DNA from 2 places in the Nocardioides sp. Root151 genome. Region 1 is predicted to be linked to the other one. Evidence: predicted binding sites of a transcription regulator. Region 1 holds the regulator's gene; the other holds the start of a gene.

Region 1 (3,355 bases):
TCTCCCACGATTGATTTGCGGCACGCTGCGGGCGGTCGGGCCTCATTGCAAGACCTTGTAGAACACCTTGATGAGGAACTTCTTGACGTCGTAGCGGCCTCCGACCAAGGTCCTGTAGGAGGTCGCTGTGGTCAGCCCAGCACGTAGTAGTAGAGCGAGAGTTTGTAGGACTTCACGTCATAGCGCTGGCCGTACCCCGTGGCCACCACCCAGTAGACGTAACCGTTGCCATAGCGCATCCGCGTGGCACTGGCCGTGCCGCCGTGGTGCCATCCGAGGCGTGAGGACAGTGCTCGTCCGGTGATGGGCTCAGCTGTGGTGTTGTTGATCAGCCACAGGGAGGCCCGATGCCCCGCCGAGGGGTTCACGGCCGCCCCGTAGGCCTGGACGGAGAATCCCTCGTACTTGAAGGCGCCCGGGATCAGGGCGCCGTGCAGCCCGATCGCGGTCCTGTCGTTGAGGGTGCGGCCGACGCAGCGCGACTTGCTGTAGTAGCCCACCGAGCCGGTCATCCGGCGCAGGCCAGGCCTGCGCAACGAGGAGCACCTGCCTGACCAGTTGTCCTTCAGGGATGCCTGAGCCGACACCGTCCGCGTCCAGTGCTTGCGGATGAGTCGCTTGGACGAGACCACCACCGGGGCGCCGATGAAGACTGACGAGTTCCCGAGCTCGTCGGTGAGGGTGATCCGGAATCGGTAGGTGCCCGCAACGGCGTACGCTCCGCTGGTTGTGCGACCGTTCCAACGGAACCAAGAGGGGCTGGCGGGGAGATTGCGCACGACGGTGCCACCGGAATTGAGGACCGCGACCCGGATCGTGCTGACCTCGGACTCTTGGTCGATGGTCGGCCTCAGTGTGACTGTGTCGCGATAGCCGTCGACGTACGGGAAGAAGCCGGTGAGACTGCGAGACACGCTGGTCACGCTGGGTGCGGTCACGTCGATGTCCAACCCCACGAAGGCAACTCCGGTGAAGTCGTGGCCATGATCGGAGGCGCTCGTCGTCACCCGGATTCGGTGATCCCCGGTCGACGGGGTGACGCCCAAGGCGGTGGGATCGACGGTTATCTCGGCGTCGCCACTCGCGTCCAGGGTGACCGGCTGTGAGTCGGTCAGCACGGCACCAGCGATGGTCTCCAGCTGCCAGGTGGCGACCTGACCGGGGAGCCCCTCGGTCTCGACGGTGGCCGTCGCCCTGTCGAGTCGTCCGTCCCCGTTGGGGCTCAGAATGTAGGGGTTGATGTCGTAGACCGATACGGCCAGGTTGCGGCGTGCGGTCAGCGCGGCGCTGGCGTTCTCGTTCGCACACATGCTGTAGAACGTGGCGCTGGTGTCACGGATGCATCGGCGGACGACGAGCTCTCCGGAGGCGACGTCGGCGTAGGGAGACGCGGTCAGCTGCCGTGGCTGGTCGCGAACCAGCGCCGGCCCTTGGGCCTGGTTCGCCCAGAGGAGGCTGAGCTCTCCCGGTCCGTCGTCGTGGACGGTCACGCTTGGCAGGGCCTCGGATCGGAGGTCGACGAAGACCGGTTCGGTAGGGGCGTCCCAGGTGACGGGGTTGGAGACGTCGAGGGTGGCAGTGTCGGTCGGCGTGCTCAGGCAGGTGGACGGTGTGCTCGTGCCACAGGGGGCGACCGTGATGACCGTTCCGGCGTCGAGGCCGAAGCTCGGCAGGGTCCAGCGAGCCACGCCGTCGACCGGATCACCGTTCGTGTAGTCGGCGATCATCTGCTTCCTGGTCTGGGCCCCGGAGCGGAAGGTGACCATGGCGTTGTCAGTGCCGGTCAGGGCCACCTCGATCGAGAGGTCGCCGCTGACCTGGTCACCCGTGGTGGGCGTGATCAGGGTGGCGTTCAGGTCTTCCGCCTGGGCGGGGGCGCCGGCCAGGCCGACGAGACCGCTGCCCACGACACTGGCGGCGAGAAGGGTGGCGAAGAGGCGTGGTGCGCGCATGGTTCCCCCGAACACAAACGTGGCGGAGAGCTCCGCCGATCTGGATGTCCCGAGACCGGAACCGCGGACACTTTATGTCACGAAACGTGCGGTGTGCGACGAAATCACGAAAGGCGTCGTACGACGACCGCGCGGTCGACGTACGACGCCTTTGTGGTGGCTGGTTCAGACGCGGCGCAGGACCGCGGTGACGATGCCGAGGATCGAGGCGTTGGTGCCGTCGATCGGGTCGTAGGCGTCGTTGTGCGGCATCAGCCAGACCTGGCCGTCCTTGCGCTGCAGGGTCTTGACGGTGGCCTCGCCGTCGATGAGAGCGGCCACGATCTCGCCGTTGCGTGCGGTCTGCTCCTGGCGGACCACGACGTAGTCGCCGCTGCAGATGGCGGCGTCGATCATCGAGTCGCCGGAGACCTCGAGCATGAACAGGGTGCCCTCGCCCACCAGGGTCTTGGGCAGCGGGAAGATCTCCTCGACCCGCTCCTCGGCCAGGATCGGGCCACCAGCGGCGATGCGGCCCACCATCGGCACGTAGGTGGCGGCCGGCATGGCGTCACCGATGCCGGTCTCGTCGATGTGCGACTCGTCTGCCGCGCTGATCGAACGGCGCGCGGCGAGCACCTCGGGCAGGAACACCTCGAGGGCACGAGGACGGTTGGGGTCGCGCTTGATGAAGCCCTTGGCCTCGAGCACCTTGAGCTGGTGGGAGACCGAGGACGAGCTGGTCAACCCGACCACCTCGCCGATCTCGCGCATGCTCGGCGGGTAGCCGCGTCGCTCGAGGGAATCACGGATCGTGTTCAGGATGCGCTGCTGGCGGGGGGTGAGGCCCGTTGCGTCCGGGGGGCCGTCGGGGAACTCGGCGACGTTGTCCTTCGATGCCATCGGGGTGCCTTCCGCAGTGCTGTTCCTGGTGGGTTTTCAACGTAGCCCCAAAACCCGACGGCTTCAAACACCTGTTCGAACGTGTCGCAAAGGTTTTCGAGCAGTTTCTCGGGTCGGGTCTCGGGAGTTCGGGGAGCGCAAAGGGCGGGCCTCCGTGGTGGAGTCCCGCCCTTTGTCTTCCCCATCCGCAGGCCGGGGTCGAGGCGACCTGCGGAAATTTCAGTGGCGTCCTGGCTCAGTCGAGCGGGACGTAGATCTGCTGGCCGGCGACCAGCATCGAGGAGTCGAGCGCGTTGAGCTGCTTGATGGTGTGCACCATGTCGCGCACCTCGCCGTCGTCGGCCACGTCGGCGGCGATCGCCCAGAGCGTGTCGCCGGGCTGGACCGTCACTGCGCGGGTTGGCTGGTCGACGCCGGCGTGGTTGGTGGCCATCGACGAGGTGCCGAGGAAGACCGCGGCGGCGAGCACGAAAAGCATCGCCGCGACGAAGACGACCAGCCGGCCGCGCTGCGTGAGGCGG
Region 2 (3,355 bases), on a different contig from region 1:
GGTCGGCGCCGACCCGGCCGAGTTCGCGGAGAACCCCGCGAAGTTCGACATCCCCGACTCGGTGATCGGCTTCCTCGGCGGTGAGCTGGGCGACCCGCCCGGTGGCTGGCCCGAGCCGTTCCGCACCAAGGCACTCGAGGGCCGCACGGCCCGCAAGCCCGCACCGGCGTTGACCCCCGAGCAGGTCGCCGGGCTCGACAGCGACCGCCGGCGCACGCTCAACGAGCTGCTGTTCCCCGGCCCGGCCCGCGAGTTCGCCGAGGCCCGGGCACAGTACGGCGACACCTCGATCCTGCCGACCATCGACTACCTCTACGGCCTCAACGCCGGCGAGGAGCACGAGGTCGACCTCGAGCCGGGCAAGAAGATGCTGCTCGGGCTGCAGGCGATCGGCGAGCCCGACGAGCGCGGCTACCGCTCGGTGATGTGCACGATCAACGGCCAGCTCCGCCCGATCAGCGTGCGCGACCGCGGCGTCGCGGCCGAGGTCGCCGCAACCGAGAAGGCCGAGCCGGGCAAGCCCGGTCAGGTCGCGGCGCCGTTCCAGGGCGTGGTCACGGTGACCGTTGCCGAGGGCGACAAGGTCGAGGCCGGCGAGGCCGTCGCCACCATCGAGGCGATGAAGATGGAGGCCTCGATCACCGCACCGATGGCGGGCACCGTCGAGCGCGTCGCCGTACCGGACACGCGTTCCGTCGAGGGCGGAGACCTGATCATCGTCGTGGGCTGATCTCTTCTGCATCCGGGTCGGCCTAGGTGCGTCTGGTGAAGCGGATGGATCCGTCGGGGTGTCGTTCGTGGAGGTAGGCAGGGTCGTGGACCCGGTGGTGATGGTGGCAGCAGAGCAGCACACCGTCTTTCACCGAGGTCTTGCCGCCCTCGGCCCAGGGGGTGAGGTGGTGGATGTCGCACCACTGGGCTGGTACGTCGCAGCCGGCAGCACGGCAGGTCTTGTCGCGTAGTCGGATCACCTTGCGCATCGCCGGGGTGTGGAAGCGTGAGGCCCGGCCGGCGTCGAGGACCTGGGAGGCGCCACCGAGGACCATCGGCATGATCATCGCCTGGCAGGAGAGCCGGCGGGCGGTGGCCGCGGTCAGCCCGGTGTCGTCGTCGTAGCCCAGGCCGGCGGAGGCGAGGTCGGTGCGCAACTGGTCGAGGGTGATCGTCACGATCACCGTGGTCGCATCACCGCCGTGGTCGGGGAGCCGGGCGGGGTCGACGCGTTCGAGGAAGTCACCGAACGCGCGGGCCATCAACGTCTTGTAGGGCACCCGGCGTCCGTCGGCGGCCGCGGCCTGCTTGCGGGGCTGGGCGAATGCCTCCAGGTAGGTCCGCAGCCGGTGCGCGACCGCGTCGGGCAGCAGGCCACTGATCCGGGTGGTGCCGTCACCTTGGGGGCGCAAGGAGAGCTTCGCCTTCTCCGCCGCGTGCTTGTCGTGCTCGGCCAGCTTCTTGGCCTCACGCTCCTCCGCGGAGGCGGGGTCGACCACGTCGGCCAGGTGGCGCCCCAGCTTGCGCAGACCCTTGGGGTCCAGACTCTTGGCCTCGACCAGCATCTGGGCCTCGGCCTCGACCAGCTGGTCGGCGGTGAGGTCGTCACGGACCTCCTCCAACGCGTTCACGATGGCGCGGGCCTGCTCCAGGTGGATCTCCCCGGCCGCCAACGCCGCCGCCACGCCCGCCCAGCGCTCCTCCAGGATGCCCGCCAACGCGAGGTCGGCCCGGGCTGCCGCGTGATCCAGGTTGCGGTCGGCGGCCAACCAGACCCCGGCGTCACGGGCACCGGTGGTCTCGGCCACGTCACCGGCGACCGCCAGCACCCGCAACCGCACCGCCGCCAACCGCGCCTCGGCCCGGACCAGCTCACGCATCAGCCCGGACTTCTGCTCGGCCGGCACGTAGAGCGGCTCGAACGCCGCCACCGTATCGATCGCAGCATGCACACCGGCGACACCGTCGGTCATCGGGTGCAACGTCATGATCGGCCTCCTACGCAGGAAAAAGTCACTGCGACACCGGAGGCCCCGACCCGGGGCTATCACTCACCGTGATGCGTCTGATCCGACCGGCTTCGACGGGGACACCGCCACCTCACCGGAGGATTGTGACCAATGTACACCCGTTCGGTTAGAGGCACAAGAGAAATGGACACCTCGTTGGTCACTGCTCCCCGAAGTGCTCCCTGACCAGGAACTTGGGCACCACCATGGCCCAGGCATCGGTGACCAGCTCGGTCATCTCCTCGAGGTCGAGCGCATCCATGCGGGCCACCACCCAGTGGAAGCGCAGGTCCGACTCGCGCGGCAGCTGGAACTTGTCGGGCTCGCTCTCGACCAGGGCGGTCCGCTCATCCTTCGGGAACCCGAAGCCCATCAGGCTTCCGTCCCGGGAGAACGAGACGTAGACGATCTGCTTGACCCGGAACTTCACCCGCCCGTGGATGAAGTGCTCCGTGGTGCGCGGCAGGGTCAGCGCCAGCTGACGCACGTCCTCGACCGTGACCATGAGCCGATCCTGCCCAACGGTCCGGTCCACCGCAATGGACTTTCCGTCGCCTTCGATCAGTCGAGAACAGAGGTGTCCGCCGCGTCTTCGGGAAGAGCCGACCTCGAGGTGGCCGTCTTTCGCGGAGCGGCTGCGGCGGCGAAGCTGACCCAGGTGGACTTCAGGCCGAGCCTCGAGCGGAACTCGTCACCGCCGATCGTCACGCTCCTAGTGCCGCCGACCAGGGTCATCCGCTCGATGCGACCCTGCCACTGGCCGTGCCCGTCGCGACTGGTCACCCGGATCTGGCGCAGGTTGCCGATCGTCGGCCAGGCCTTCTCGATGCGCGACACGTCGAGCTCGATTCGCCAATCATGGTTGGCGTTTCCGGACCAGTCGTCGTACGGGTCGGCCTTGGCGGGCAGGTAGGGGAACTGGTTCGCCGAGGTCCAACCGCCGCTGCTCGAGCCGAACTGGGTGAACGCCGGAGCCCCGGCGTAGGTCAGGATCCGTCCCCGGGTCGCGTCGACCGCGGCGTTCGAGGCGGGGTGCTCGCGCGAGTAGCCGCCGTACACCTGGCACGCGGTGGTGTCGCAGATCTGGTAGTGCTTAGCGCGCGGGTGCTGCTTCTCGTACGACGCGTAGGTGCGGGCCGCAACCGCCTGGGCCTGTACAGCGGCAGGGGTCCAGGTGGCCGGCATCTCCGCGGGGATCACGCCCTTGATGTACGCGTCGATGTCCAGCGCGTTGACCGTGTCGACGTCCGTCGACCCGGCGCGCGGGAACGCCGCGATGAGACGACCGCGATAGAGCACCGACGTCGACCCGTAGCGGAGCCGGATCGGCAGGCCGGAGGCGTAGAAGCTGCCGG

The links. The regulator LexA, encoded in region 1, represses DNA repair genes until DNA is damaged. The targets are predictions, from matches to a motif close to TCGAACANNTGTTCGA.
Region 2: ASD66_RS02620 (HNH endonuclease signature motif containing protein) is a predicted target of LexA. The motif match lies at 2,112-2,127, and genes of this name have one in related genera.

Annotation. Positions count from the first base shown of each region.
Region 1 covers NZ_LMGG01000007.1:384,493-387,847, forward strand. The annotation lists gene ASD66_RS19445 (FlgD immunoglobulin-like domain containing protein) at 132-1,952, opposite strand; gene lexA (transcriptional repressor LexA) at 2,118-2,834, opposite strand; gene ASD66_RS19455 (LysM peptidoglycan-binding domain-containing protein) at 3,070-3,355, opposite strand, start outside.
Region 2 covers NZ_LMGG01000001.1:562,457-565,811, forward strand. The annotation lists gene ASD66_RS02615 (pyruvate carboxylase) at 1-730, shown strand, start outside; gene ASD66_RS02620 (HNH endonuclease signature motif containing protein) at 753-1,979, opposite strand; gene ASD66_RS02625 (MmcQ/YjbR family DNA-binding protein) at 2,161-2,505, opposite strand; gene ASD66_RS02630 (SpoIID/LytB domain-containing protein) at 2,562-3,355, opposite strand, start outside.